2 regions of the Pseudoalteromonas sp. 5Ae-yellow genome follow, and region 1 is predicted to be linked to the other one. Evidence: predicted binding sites of a transcription regulator. Region 1 holds the regulator's gene; the other holds the start of a gene.
The links. The regulator ArgR, encoded in region 1, controls arginine synthesis, uptake and breakdown. The targets are predictions, from matches to a motif close to ANTGAATANNTATTCANT.

Region 1 (7,738 bases):
AGCTAGTGCATTTTTTGTTGTACAATCTGCGCCGTTCACACATAAAAATTGGCTCGGAGATCAATGGATATAAAAGCTATCCAGGCGTTAATCGAAAGCGATATGAATGACGTCAATCAACTTATACATGCGCAAATGCGCTCAGATGTGGCGTTAGTTAATCAGCTTGGTTTATATATAGTTAGCAGTGGCGGCAAACGCGTTCGTCCAATGCTGGCTATTTTAGCAGCCAAAGCGCTCGGTTATCAGGGTAAAGATCACATAACACTTGCAACAATTGTTGAGTTTATTCATACAGCAACGCTATTGCATGATGATGTTGTAGATGAATCAAACTTACGACGTGGCACGCCTACAGCAAATGCTGAATTTGGTAATGCTGCTAGCGTATTGGTTGGTGACTTTATTTACACTCGTTCATTTCAGCTTATGGTTGGCCTTGGCAAAATGCAGGTTATGCAAGTACTTGCCGATGCAACAAACATTATTGCTGAAGGTGAAGTATTGCAATTAATGAACTGCAACGACCCAGATACGACCGAAGCCAGTTATATGCAGGTTATTTACTCTAAAACAGCTAAGTTGTTTGAAGCAGCGACAGGGCTTGCAGCCATTATTACTGAGCAAGATCAAAGTACTCTCGATGCACTAAACCTGTACGGTATGCATTTAGGTACTGCATTTCAGTTAGTGGATGACGTACTTGATTACAATGCAGATGCTGAACAGTTGGGTAAAAACATTGGTGATGATTTAGCTGAAGGCAAACCAACCCTTCCGCTTATTTATGCTATGCAACATGGTAGCGAGCAGCAAACACAGCTCATTCGTGATGCAATAGAGCACAGTAATGGTATGGAGCATTTAGAAGAAATTTTAACTGCACTAAAACAAACTAATGCGCTTGAGTTTACAATGCAAAAAGCAGAGCTTGAGGCCGAAAAAGCCATTGCCTGTTTAGACTTTTTAGCTGAGTCTGACTATAAGCAAGCACTTATAAGCCTTGCCCGTATTGCGGTTGACCGCGACCACTAGTTTTAACTAGTTACACAGTGTGACATTAATTCTGAGCAATAAAAAAGCCTGCAAATGCAGGCTTTTTTGTTGCTTAAACCGGCTATTACGCCATGAAATCAACACCTTCTTTGATGTCTTTTTTCAGAGTTTCAAGCATGTCATTTTTTGCTTTTGTTTCAAATGCGCTTAGTTCGCCGTAAGAAAGAATTTCTTCTACACCGTTTTTACCTAAACGTACTGGATGTGCAAAGTACTCTGCATCGCCATTTTCAACAGCAACGTAAGCGTAATCTACAACTTCTTCACCTTGTAGGCCTTTAACTAAAGACATACAAAAACGAGCTGCAGCAGCACCCATAGATAGCGTAGCTGAACCACCGCCTGCTTTAGCATTTACAACTTCAGTACCCGCATTTTGGATACGTGGAGTAAGTGCAGCAACTTCTTCATCAGTGAAAGAAACACCTTCAACTTGAGAAAGTAGAGGCAGAATAGTTGTGCCTGAGTGACCACCAATTACTGGTACTTTTACAGTTGCTACGTCTACGCCTTTAAGTTCAGCAACAAATGCTTCTGAACGAATAACGTCAAGCGTAGTAATACCGAATACGCGTTTAGCGTCGTAAGTACCTGCTTTTTTGAATACTTCAGCAACAATTGGAACTGTGCCATTTACTGGGTTAGTAATAATACCTACTAACGCTTTAGGACAGCTGGCAACAATGCCTTCTGCTAAAGTTTTGATGATGCCAGCATTTACATTGAATAAATCAGCACGATCCATACCTGGTTTACGTGGCATACCCGCTGGGATAAGAACGATGTCAGAACCTTCAAGCGCTTTATTTAAATCGTCTGCGCCAAAGCCTGCAACTTTAACATCTGTTGGGATGTGAGAAAGGTCAACCGCAACACCTGGTACTACTGGTGCAACATCATAAAGTGATAATTCAGAGCCAGCTGGTAAGCCTGTTTTTAATAATAAAGACAACGCTTGGCCGATACCGCCTGCAGCACCTAATACAGCAACTTTCATTGGAATTCTCCGTAATTTGAGGTAGGAAACATTTGTGGCTCTTAAGATAATGAAATTAGCGACTAAAAACAAATTTATCCTGTCTATTTCAAGTATATTTTCGACCATAGTCGTAAACTTTTGTGATTTAACGCATCAAACTGGCAAGTTAACTAAACAACTGCTGCATAATTATTCATTTTTGTGTAGAATTTGCAGCATAAATAACAAAAACGAATAAAGACTATGCAACCACAAGATAAACAAGAAGCACTGGTAAAAGCATTTAAATCACTATTAAAAGAAGAAAATTTTGGATCTCAAGGCGAAATAGTTGATGCGTTAAAAGATCAAGGCTTTGACAATATAAGCCAAAGTAAAGTATCACGCATGTTAAGTAAATTTGGCGCTGTACGCACGCGTAATGCCAAGCAAGAAATGGTTTACTGCTTACCTGCTGAAATGGGTGTACCTACGGCTAAAAGCCCATTACGCCAATTAGTAATCGACATTATGCACAACGAAATGATGATCATCATTCGTACCAGCCCAGGTGCTGCTCAGCTTATTGCACGTTTATTAGATTCATTAGGTAAAGCAGATGGCGTACTAGGAACTATTGCCGGCGATGACACTATTTTTATCGCTCCTGCTAAAATATCTGAAATAGATGTAACACTTGAACGTGTTCGCATTTTATTTGATACGGTTTAATAGCAAACTAAATTTGTTTTAAAAACCCGACTGAAGGCGCAAAGAAAGCAGAGCCCATATCGGCTTGAGTAAAATCAAGCCAGTGGTCGTAGCAATCCCCTTCCCCTAAACGACTATTAAGTACTTTTTCAAATGCGGTGCCCGTACAAGCGCATGTAATTGATAACATTCCCTGCTCATACACGTCGCCATAAGGCATGCTTTGATTTAATAGTAGCGGTTGTCCGTCTTCGTCTTTTAGCTCACTTCGCGAAGCATGGCTGGTTTCGACCGCTGGAGTAATTAGCGTGTTATCAAGACGCGTACGTCCCATTATTTGCTCTTGCTCACTCAATGATAAATGCTGCCACATAGTTAAATCATGTTTATAACGCTGAACATGAATATAACTCCCCTGATCTTCAAAGCTACCAGGGTTGCTAATTAAAGCCGTAGCGCGCTTTTTTCTTCCATGAGCTGTATCGCCACCATAAATAAAACCGTTAAAATCACGACCATCTAAAAAGCGAAAATTACGAATTTGCTCCACCAGCTCAACATCGGGGGCAAATAATTTTAAAATTTGCAGCGCAAATAAATGGTTAACATCTTCACGGTCAGAGCGAATTTGCACAAATAAATCGCACGGTTGTACGCTCATTTGGTGATCGCTATGGGTTATATTGGGAAAGCTCTGTAATTCGCTTGGAATGTATTCAGGGAGGATATGCGGCCAGTATTGCGCACCAATAGCAACCATACAAGAGAGCATTGATTCTGAAAATTGATCGCTAAACTCTTCTTCTATAGCGCTTACTTGTTTTAACTTTGCGCGAAGTGATTCGTCTTGACCATCAAACACATTAAAAAATAAGTGCAAACCGTGTAAGTTTGCTTCAGCACAAATCCCTGATTGCGCTTGCGCCATTGTTATTCCTTAGTTTTACAGATAAAAACACAGCGAATAACAAATTAATTACGATTCGAAAAAATTCACCGTGTGAGGTTTTATTTTTATTATAACCTGATCATTATTTTCAAATGACTGGCCATATTGTGCTGCAACTTCAATTTCTTGTTCATCAATAACAAGCGAATAAACATACGCCGAACCAATAAAGCGACGACTTATGATTGTAGCTCGCTTGCTGAATTTGTCACTTTGGTTATCTGCCACTAATTCTATTTGATGAGGGCGCACATATATAAGCCCTGCACTTACATTATGCTTACTCTCAACATAAGATTCGACTAAACCAAATGGTGTTTTATATTCAGTTGCGGTTAACACTTCTGCGCTTAAGTATATGCCCTGACCCAGAAACTCTGCAACCTCCTTTGAACATGGAGCTGCAAAAAGCTGCTCAGGCGTGCCTTGTTGCTCAATTTTACCGCGATGCATAATGGCCAGTGTATCTGAAAACGCAAACGCCTCTTCTTTTGAATGTGTAACAAACACAGCAGATACTTGAGTTGCCTTAATAATTCGACGTATATCGGCAATTAATTCAAAGCGTACTTGTGTGTCGATGTTTGAAAAAGGCTCATCAAGGAGTAATAAACTAGGTTTATAAGCTAATGCACGAGCAATCGCTACGCGTTGCTGTTGGCCACCCGATAACTGATGTGGAAACCTGTCAGCACAGCCAATTAAATGTACCAGCTTAAGCATTTCATCAACGCGTTGCTGCTTTTGAGCTTTACTCATTTTACTAAGCCCAAATGCAATATTATTTGCCACCGTTAAATGCGGAAACAACGCATAGTCTTGAAACATCATGCCGATGTTACGGTGCTCAGGCGAGACAAACGATTGCTCATCACTCACTAATTTACCGTCTATAAAAATAGACCCTTGCTTAGCTTCAATTAAACCTGCAATCGCTTTTAACGTGGTCGTTTTGCCGCACCCACTCGCTCCGAGTAGACAAACAATTTCATCTTTACCCACTGTTAAATCTAAATCGTGAATAACCTTTGTACCGTTATAGTGATAGCTCACGCCTTGTAAAATTAAACTACTCATTTAACTACGCTGCTCCATAGAACGATTAATAAAATACAAAGGAATAAACCCAACAATAACAATAAATAATGCCGATATAGAAGCAAGCTCTAACTGCTCGTCACTCACATACTGAAATACATGAGTAGCTAAGCTTTCAAAATTAAACGGCCTGAGCAATAGCGCAGCCGGCAGTTCTTTCATGCACTCAATAAATACCAATAACGCAGCAGTAAGCAATCCTCTTCGCAGTAAAGGTAGGTGCACTAAACGCAGTGTTTGTCCTTGGCTTTTACCCATTGATTGGCTTGCCATATCAAGTGATGGGCTAATACGTAAAAAACTCGACTCAATTGCTCCGTGTGCAATGGCGTAAAACCTAACAATATAAGCAATAATAATAGTAAGAATGCTACCTGTAAGCAGTAAGCCAATATCTAAATTATACGGCTCGAGCGCTGTGTTAATGGTGTTCTCTAATAATGTAAGTGGTAACAAAACCGCAATAGCGAGTACTGTGCCAGGCAACGCATATCCTGTGCTTGCTAAACGCCCAGGAATAAGCGGATACGTTTGCTTTGCCACACGCTGATAAAAAACGACAAAAATACTCAACGTAATCGTTATTAGGCTCACAACCCCAGCCACTTTTAAACTTTGCCAAGCGTAACTAAAAAACTCTACATTCCATGCTTTATCAAAGTAGGTAATGGCGTAATTTATAAGTACTGCAATAGGGATTACAAACGCGATAAATAAAATAAAGCTGCAAAATGCCGTTGCGAGCCAAGCTGACTTTCCTTTTAATACATAGAGAGATTCACTATTTACACTTGATTGGCGCTCAAATACCGCTTGGTTACGACGACTAAAGCGCTCTGCCATTAATGCTAAAAATAACAGTAATAACATCACACCCGATATTTTAGCTGCCGCTGTAAGTGAGTAATAACCAAACCACGTATCGTATACGGCAGTCGTTAATGTACTTACGGCAAAATAACTCACTGTTGCAAAGTCAGCCATGGTTTCCATACTTATAAGCGCAAGAGCCGCCACAATAGCCCCACGAGAGAGTACTAAGCTTACTTTAAAGAAACTTTGCCAAGAAGATAATCCCATTAACTGGCTAGCTTGTACTAATTTGAATGACTGCTCGCGAAGAGCCGTTTTAAAAATCAAAAATAAATACGGATAAAGCACCAAGGCAATCATAACGATGGCCCCGGGTAATGTACGTATATCAAAAAACCAATAGTCATTAGGCGATTGCCAGCCAAACCATTCTCTCAGCGCTATTTGCACCGGGCCCGCATAATCTAATAAATCAGTGTATACATAGGCAATAATATAGGTGGGCATAGCAAGGGGCAGCATAAGTGCCCATTCAAACTGTTTTTTACCCGGGAAACTACAGTAAGCCGTTAGCCACCCAAGTGGCAAAGCTATGGCGCAGCTAAGGACGCAAACACCTAAAACAAGCAATACGGTATTGGTTATGTAATCCCAAAGCACGGTATCCCACAGGTGAGAAAACACCTCAGAGCTACCTTGTAGAGATTCAAAAAGAAGAAAAAACAACGGGGCCGATAGAATTAAGCCAGTCGACCACGCAAAGAGCTGCCATTTAGACAGCTTAAATTTATTAGTCATTAAAGATCGAACTTCACCTCATCAATTAGCTTAAGTGCTAACGGACGATATTTACTAATCTCATCAAGTGGCAAGCTGTCTTCTTTAAAGCTACCCCAAGAGGCAACCAAACTTGATAGTTCAACACCCGACTTAACTGGATACTCCATATTTAATGAGGCATACATGTTTTGTGCTTTGCTGTCGGTCATATATTCTATGAGCTTTAATGCATTTTCAGGGTTTTTAGCATATTTGGTAATAACCGCACCCGATACATTTATGTGTGAGCCACGATTAGTTTGATTCGGAAAGTTAATATTTACGGCTTCAGCCCAACCTTTTTGTTCTTTATCTTCTAGCATTTTACCAAGGTAGTAACTATTACCTAATGCCAAGTTACATAAACCTTCTTTAACGGCTTTAACTTGAGCACGATCGTTACCTTGAGGCTTGCGTGCTAAATTAGCCTTAACACCTTCAAGCCACTCTTTAGTTTGCGCTTCACCATGGTGTGCAATCATAGAAGCCACTAAACCTAAATTATATGGATGTTTGCCAGAGCGCGTACAAATTTGTCCTTTGTATTTAGGGTCTGCTAAATCTTCATAAGTGAGCTTAGGTAACTCACCAACTCGCTCTTTTGATGAATACACATTACGCACTCGCTTAGTAAGCGCAACCCATTGGCCATCACCGTCACGAAAGGCGGCTGGAACATTATTATTTACACTGTCACTTTTTATAGTTTGTGTTAATTTTAAATCTTCTAATTGAATAAGCGCGCTAAAGTTAGAGGTTAATACTAAATCAGCTTTACTGTGCTTGCCTTCGCGTTTAACACGCTCAATTAGCCCTTTTTTAGCAAAAACAACATTGGTTTTTATTCCCGTTTGTTTTGTAAAATCTTCTAAAATTGGCTGAATCAAAAACGGCTGACGAAAAGAATAGATATTAACAACGTCACTTGCAAAGGCTGGTGCCGATGCTGCTAATCCTAAAACAAGTGTAAATACTGTCTTCATTATTTCACCTAAATAATTGTTATTATCATCGAATTCTACCGCGCTCATTCAAAAAGCGCACACTTTAAATAAATGTAAATATGTAAATAACGCCCAAAAAGGAAATGCAGTGTAAGAGATGTCTCACGGATGTGACAGCTAATGAGTAAAAATCAAGATAAAAAACACAAAAAAACAACCTAACAACCTGTATTAATTTAACTTTTACATTATTACTATTGCATAAATACTAATTGAACGTAGTTTTATCCCTATTTTAGTTGCTCTATTGCACTATAATTTACGCATCAACCAAGCAATGACGCTTATTGAGTAAAAGGAAATGGATTGCTTACTCAACCAACCAATGAT
Region 2 (7,738 bases), on a different contig from region 1:
AGCAATTTATATTTACGAAATATATTTAAGCTATTAATTTTCAATTATTTAAGAGGTAAAACAGTGAGTTTAAAGTGCTTAAATTTTATTAAAGGCAACTTTTAATTGAGAAACTAAAGCCGGATCCATATTTATATTACAGGCAAAAAATAACGGAGACTGAGTTGTGTTTAAATCAAGTAATGGTTCTAGTAACTCAAGCTTAGGCTCTGTTTTAACTCGATAGTTAAATTGCTTTTTGTTGAGGATAACAAAATCAAGTATATGGTGACGAGTGCTTATGAGTTTATCTATTTTATCTAGGCTATCGATGAGTAATAAATGCTTGCTTTCACTAAAGCCCCTTTCAAGCAAATAATGATGACTAAAGTTATCACGCAGTACTGCTATTTTGTATTTTTTAGCATCATTGAGAGTGTTTAACTTTATACCTCTGGATTTTAGACCATAAATGGCAGAGTCAAAGCTTTCCAGTTCGCCTACCTAGTTAAACTTACTTTCTCTATTAGGTAATCGAACAATCGAAAATATACAGGTGTTTTTATCGCGTAGCGCTGCATTGTAGGATATGGCCCAACTATGCGCCAACATAGTGTAGTTTATACCTGTACCTTCTAGCGCTTTATGAACTTTTTCGACAGAGCGGCCAACGAGTTTGTTATCTTCATTAATATACTGAAAGTCCGGAAATACTTCCGTTACTATTGTAATTTCAGCTGCATCAACTTTAATACAGCTAATGAACAATAAAAAGATCAACAATTTCATCTAGCGAGGCCTCAACCAACTCATTATATGTATTTAATAAATATAGCTGAGGCTTTATGAACTGCTAGTTTTTAGTTATGTAATGCACACTTATACGCTGATAGTGCTAGTATCTATAGCTTCTACAGCTTACTTGTTCATTGCACTAATTAAAAAGGCTGAAATTTTAGCGCCTTCTCTAAGTGTAGTTTCTGAGCTTGATTGACCAACTAAAGAGCTGTCGGTAAATGGCGCTATCTCCATCATATCTGCACCCGTAATAGGAAACTCATCCGCAATGGCTGATAAAATATCAAGCGCATGCTGAGGCGTTAAACCGTGATGCTCTGGCGTACCTGTGGCGGATGCAAATTCAGCATCAAGTGCATCAATATCAAAGCTTACGTATATTTCATCAACGTTATCGGCTTTTAATTGTGCAATAGCGTCGGCAGCAACCGCTGCTGCGCCGCGTTCAATGATTTCATGTGCCCAGTGCTGTTTAACACCAAAAGTATTTTCCCAATGCGCTTTAGGCTTACCACTTGAGCGAATACCAAATTGTATTAAATGATGCGGCGCCGGTAAAAACTCTAGTATATGTGTACACCAAGAGCCAAAGCATAAATCTATGCCTAAGCGCTCAACAAGTAAATCGGTATGCGCGTCAAAGTGAATAATAGCCGTGCGCTTACCTTGCTCACGTTTTGCTTTTAAGTACGCTTTAGTAAGTGGGTAACTAATTGAGTGATCGCCACCAATACCAAATAATCCTTTATCTTTAAACGTTGCGTAAAAACTGTCGCACACATCCTCAGTGATTGATAACGGGCTTACGTAATAGTCGTTATCTTCATCACCATATAAGGCTTTTTGGCAATTAGAAATGGTTGCATCATTTAGGTATTTGTCATGAAGTAAATGTGGGATCACACGTACATCACCTAAATCAAACGAATGACACTGAGGTTGCTGATCAATTAATGCTGAGCGCACAAACAACGGCCCCCAGTTTGCGCCGCGTAATATCCCACCGCCACAGTCTGAGCTAATACCTAACATAACGGCTTTATGTGGTGAGTTTGGTAATTCGTTTAAAGACTCGCGCCACAAATTATCAACGTTTTCAGTTTGTCCATAAAGTTTATTACGCAGTGCGGCTTTGCGCTCTTTTGCAGTATTTACTGTGTATACGCCATCACCCGGTGCGCACAAACAGTGCTCAACTTTGTTTTTAAATGCTTCAAATTGTGTGCTCATAATAAACTCCTTCGGTTTTTATTCTGTACGTAGCTAATTACTTTTGAGTAGTTATGCAAAATCACTAAAAATGCCTAAACTTCAAATAAATGCCACTTTGCTAAATAAGTCAGTGCTTAATATAAGTAAACACGTTAGTTTTTACGTGTTCACTAAAAATTTAAGCCATTGAATTTATTTGATATTAATTAAAATCTGTAATCATCCATTTAATCGTAGTTACGCGCTTGAGTGATACTTATTATGTCTGCTTGAACATGTCAACAGCGCAACAAGGCTACGTATATAAGTACTTGAGTGAATATTCATAGTTGGTGAATAAATCAAATTAGCCCTTAAAATTATTAAGGCTTTATTGGAAGAGTTAAGACAAAACGGACAATCGTCCTGTACTTGATAAACGTTTCTAGCAATCATGCTAGATTGACAACAAATTATTATAAAAGGCTTAGCTATGGAAAAGGTATTTCACTTAGGACTATGTATTGACGATCTTAAAGGTGCAAAACTTGCGATTGTACCGGGCGATCCAGATCGTGCAGCACGTATTTCACAATTCCTAGACAACCCAACCTGCCTTGCTCAAACTCGCGAGTTTCATGTTTACTTAGGTCAATTAAACGGCCATTCTGTGGTTGTTTGTTCTACGGGTATTGGTGGCCCATCTACGTCGATTGCTGTAGAAGAATTAGCACAACTTGGCGTGCGTAAGTTTTTACGTATTGGTACAACAGGTGCGATTCAGCCACATATCAACGAAGGCGAAATTTTAATTAGCCAAGCGTCTGTACGTTTAGACGGTGCAAGTCAGCATTTTGCTCCTCTTAGCTACCCTGCTGTGTCTGACTTTTATGCAACACAAGCTATGGTACAAGCATGTAAAAACTTAAATATCGATTTCCATATTGGTATTACTGCATCAAGCGATACATTTTACCCAGGGCAAGAGCGTTACGATACGCATTCTGGTTACGTTCCTAAATCACTACAAGGTAGCTGCGAAGAGTGGCAAAAATTGGGCGTGATGAACTACGAAATGGAATCGGCAACATTATTTACTATGTGTGCAGCCCTTGGATTACAAGCTGCCTGTGTAGCAGGCGTACTTGTTAACCGTACTCGCCAAGAAATACCAAATGTAGACCACGGTGAAATTGAGCGTAAATCTGTAGCAGTAGTATTAGAAGCAGCTAAAGTATTACTTGATTAATACAGGTTATAGCAGTCAGTCAGTCAGTGAGTTAATTCGATAGAATGGCTCGCTTTAATAAAGCACAGCTCCGGCTGTGCTTTATTGTATGCAAGCCACTATTTAAGTGGTGCGCTAATTACTTTAAGTGCTGGTAAATGCGTAAAACTGGCAAGTACAGCTTTTGCCACTTGCGACTGGTTTTCACGACCCGCTGTTTCGAGCAATGTTATTCCCTTCACCGTACTTTCGTTAAAGCTAAGCCCAGCTAAAAAGAACTGACTTAGTGCACTTTGTAGTGGCGATAAACTTGGACTGTAAGCTGCATTTTCGGCGTAACTTCCGTAAAAGTCACCATCACTAAATGTGCTTATTTTTACGGCGCTAAAGTTGTGGCTGTAAGGCACATACGCATTAAGTGCAAAACGCGCAAGGGTTTCATCAAGGTCTTCAGCGCTAAAATTACCTTGCTGTGGTTTTGGGTTAAATAAGCTAAATTCGTTACCTAAATCGGTAGGTCCAAATGAATGCGGCAGTAATTCAGCAAGTTTAAATTGCTGATCAGGAAGTAAAATATCAAACTCTTTCGCATCAGCTAGTTCATTCATAAACTGGCGACAATACCCACAAGGCGCATCGCTAATAGCAATTTTAACTATTTTTTTAGCGCCGTTTAACCATGCGTTATTTATAGCCGATTGCTCTGCATGAACCACTAAACTCAATGCTTGATGATCAAACTCTACATTTGCACCAAAGTAAAAGTTTACCTCACCCTTTTCATCAAGTGCTTTAACAATTGCGCCTACATGAAAATCTGACACTGGCGCAACGGCATACTCAGAAGCTAAAGGTACTAAACCTTGTAGTAATACATCATCAGACACATTGAGTTGCGTGCATAACGCTTTAATATTATTAGAATTTAATATGCCACGCTGTGATTTTAATTGACTACGTAATGACGCTGTTTGCGCTACGCTTAATGTGATGTGCGAATTTGTAAGTGCTGTATCTTGCTGTACAGTAAAAGTTGCTGAAGCCATAACATTTTTTAATTATTCAATGGCTACGTAGTTTAAAAGTTTAGGATGCGAAATACCAGCCTATTCAACGCAAAAAAAGGGAGCACATCGCGTGCTCCCTTTAATTTTAATTGGTATACCTAACAAAATAATTGATTGGTATACATAACAAAATGTTAGCCGGTATTGCGCATACCTGCTGCAATACCTGTCATTGTGATCATTAATGCATTATCAATGTCACCTTCGCTATGTTTTTCCTGTGAGCGAGCACGGCGTAAAAGCTCAACCTGTAGTAAGTTAAGTGGATCGGTGTACGGGTTACGTAAACTAATCGACTCTTTAATCCAAGGCTGTTCGGCTAATAAGCTTTTTTGTGGGCTAAGTGATTGCACTAAGCTAATGGCTTCTTGAAGCTCTTTACGAAGTGTTACACCCAGTGGTTTGTACATATCTTCCACCAGCGCATTATCATAATGCTCACTCAACCAACAATCGGCTTTACTAAATACCATTTCTAGCATTTCTAAGCGAGATCTAAAGAACGGCCACTGTAAGCTCATTTCGTTTAGGGTTTCTGCGCCGTACTTATTAAGCGCAGCTTTTAGGCCTGTTAATGCACCTAACCATGCTGGAAGCATTAAACGGTTTTGGCTCCAAGCAAAAATCCATGGAATAGCACGCAGGCTTTCAACACCGCCATTAGGATTACGTTTTGCAGGGCGAGAGCCAAGCGGTAGCTTAGACAGTTCCAGTTCAGGTGTTGCCATTCTAAAGTAAGGTACAAAGTTTTCATCATGGCGAACTACATTACGGTAGTGCTCACACGACTCCTCACTTATTAGCTTCATTACTTCGCGCCACTCTGGTTTTGGCTCCGGTGGCGGTAATAAGTTACTTTGCAGAACTGCGCCTGCGTAAATATTTAAGCTTTGCAGTGCTACATCAGGTAAACCAAATTTAAAGCGAATCATCTCGCCTTGCTCGGTTACACGCAAACCACCTTTTAGAGAGCCTGGTGGTTGTGAATGCAGTGCTTGTGCAGCGGGTGCACCACCACGACCTACTGTGCCACCACGTCCGTGGAATAAAACAAGCTCAATACCACGTGCATCAGCAAGTTGTACTAGTTTATCCATTGCTTCGTACTGCGCCCAACCTGCTGCCATCATGCCGGCATCTTTAGCTGAATCAGAGTAACCAATCATTACGTTTTGGGTGTTTTTAATGTGCCCGCGATACCAAACATTATCAAGCAATGTGGTAATTACATCACTGCCTGCGTTTAAATCGTCAAGTGTTTCAAAAAGCGGTGCTACTGGTAAATCAAAGCTGCAGCCGCTTTCTTTTAGCAATAGTTGTACCGCTAAAATATCTGACGCTGTGCGCGCCATCGAAATAATATACAACCCAAATGTGGCTTCGTCTTGCTTGGCAATCACATCAAAGGTATCAAGTACTTCTTGTACATCTGGGCTTGGTTGCCAATGTTTTGGAATTAGCGGTCTGCGCGAGTTAAGCTCTGCAAGTAAAAATGCTTGTTTGTCTTGCTCTTGCCATTGGTTATAGTCGCCTAAACCTAAGTAACGCGTCAGCTCAGAAAACACATCGCCGTGGCGAGACGAATCTTGGCGCACATCAAGTTTAGCTAAACGCAAACCAAAGCTATTTATACGATGCAGTAAATCAAGTAATAAGCCATCCGCAACTACTTTCATATTACACTTTAATAACGATCGATAGCACACTTCAACCGGGTGTTTAAGCTGATTAATATCAGTAATTAAATCTTGTGAATCGCTGCGCTTATTTTTAATTTTAGCGCCCAGGTTAGCCACGGTCTCTGCAACTTGGTTTTTAAGCTTTTTGATCACCGCTCTGTATGGTTCAAAGTCTTGACCTGCCAACTCAATAAGCTCATCACTGGCGTCTGACATAGATAGTTCAGCGCACAACGTTTTTAAATCTTGAATGTATAAGTTAAGTGCCATCCAACGACCATGATCAAGCACTTCTTTTGTTACCTGCGATGTTACAAATGGATTACCATCACGGTCTCCACCCATCCAAGATGTAAACTCAATTGGGCTGTAATCTATTGGTAACTCTAAACTGAGTTGGTCTTTAACATTTGCTGAAAATTCACGTAAAAAACGTGGTACCGCATGCCAAAGGCTATTTTCTATTACGGCATAGCCCCATTTAGCTTCATCTACTGGCGTTGGACGAGAGCGACGAATATCGTCGGTATGCCACGCTTGGCTAATCAGCTGTTCAATACGATTTAAAATATTGTCACGCTCTTGCACTAAGTTATCTTTTCGCTCTAATGATGCAAGGCAATCACTTAGTTCAACATGTTTATTGATGATAGTACGGCGCGTAACCTCGGTTGGGTGAGCAGTTAGTACTAAGTTTATGTGGAGTTTTGAGAGTGTTTCGGCCAAATGATTACTGTCTAGCTGGCCTTGTTCTGCTTTTGTAGCTAACGTTTTTAATGTTTGAGTGAGAGGGTTTTGTTGACCAAGGCCAACGTCATTAAAACGCGAAACGGTATGAAATTGCTCTGCTACATTAGCAAGGTTTAAAAAATGATTAAATGAACGGGCAACCGGTAAAAGCTCTTCGTCACTAAGCGCATGTAAAACTTCTATAAGCGCTTGTCTGTCGTCTTCGTTACCACTGCGAGATGATTTAGATAAAGCCCGAATTTCTTCTACTTTATCTAAAATAGCTTGGCCTTGAGCATCCTTAATAGTTTGTCCTAGTAATTGCCCAAGTAAATTTACATTACCTCGCAAGGCGGCATATTGTTCACTCATTTCTCATTCTCCTTTGTTTCGTAGGACACTATTAATATCATCATGAAGAGATATTTAATAGATCCATTTGCAATGTCTTGTCGTAAAAAAGTATATATAAAATAATCACAAAGAAATTACATGATCATTTTTTACGATGGAAACTGCCCTCTTTGCAGCACCGAAATGCAGCAACTAAAACACGCAGACTCTAAAAATCTAATTACGCTTGAAGATCTTAACGCGAGCGACTTTAGTGAACGCTACTCGTATATCGATAGAGACAAAGCAATGACTTACCTACAAGCTCAAAAACAATCAGGTGAAATGATTTACGGGCTTGATGTAACTTACGAGGCATGGAAAATAGTGGGTAAACACGGCTGGTTGAAAATTTTTCGCTTGCCAATAATTAGCTTTTTCGCTGACTGTGGATATGTGTTATTTGCAAAATACAGACATTCCCTTAGTAAAATTTTAATGCCAAACACAACGTGTTCTAATGGGCAATGCAGTTTAAAAAATAAGGGTAGTAAATGAAAACCATTGTTTTATTTGGCGCTAGTAGTGCGATTGCAAAAGCGTATGTTGAGCACTTAAATAACCATGCATCACAATTTAAGGTTCTGTGTGTCAGCTCAAGTGAATACAGCAGCGCCCCTACAAACACTGAATACTTTAGCACCGACTACAGCGCTCAAAGCTTGGCTATTTTT

Region 2: H4J63_RS04450 (arginase family protein) is a predicted target of ArgR. The motif match lies at 2,050-2,067, and genes of this name have one in related genera.

What each region holds. Positions count from the first base shown of each region.
Region 1 is NZ_JACGWD010000003.1:59,833-67,570, reverse strand. It holds gene ispB (octaprenyl diphosphate synthase) at 64-1,035, shown strand; gene mdh (malate dehydrogenase) at 1,121-2,053, opposite strand; gene argR (transcriptional regulator ArgR) at 2,279-2,746, shown strand; gene H4J63_RS01435 (Dyp-type peroxidase) at 2,754-3,653, opposite strand; gene H4J63_RS01430 (ABC transporter ATP-binding protein) at 3,702-4,751, opposite strand; gene H4J63_RS01425 (iron ABC transporter permease) at 4,752-6,383, opposite strand; gene H4J63_RS01420 (Fe(3+) ABC transporter substrate-binding protein) at 6,383-7,387, opposite strand.
Region 2 is NZ_JACGWD010000009.1:56,775-64,512, reverse strand. It holds partial or broken gene H4J63_RS20515 (amino acid ABC transporter substrate-binding protein) at 79-768, opposite strand; gene H4J63_RS04450 (arginase family protein) at 898-2,007, opposite strand; gene udp (uridine phosphorylase) at 2,462-3,217, shown strand; gene cdd (cytidine deaminase) at 3,316-4,242, opposite strand; gene ppc (phosphoenolpyruvate carboxylase) at 4,398-7,043, opposite strand; gene H4J63_RS04430 (thiol-disulfide oxidoreductase DCC family protein) at 7,164-7,562, shown strand; gene H4J63_RS04425 (SDR family oxidoreductase) at 7,559-7,738, shown strand, end outside.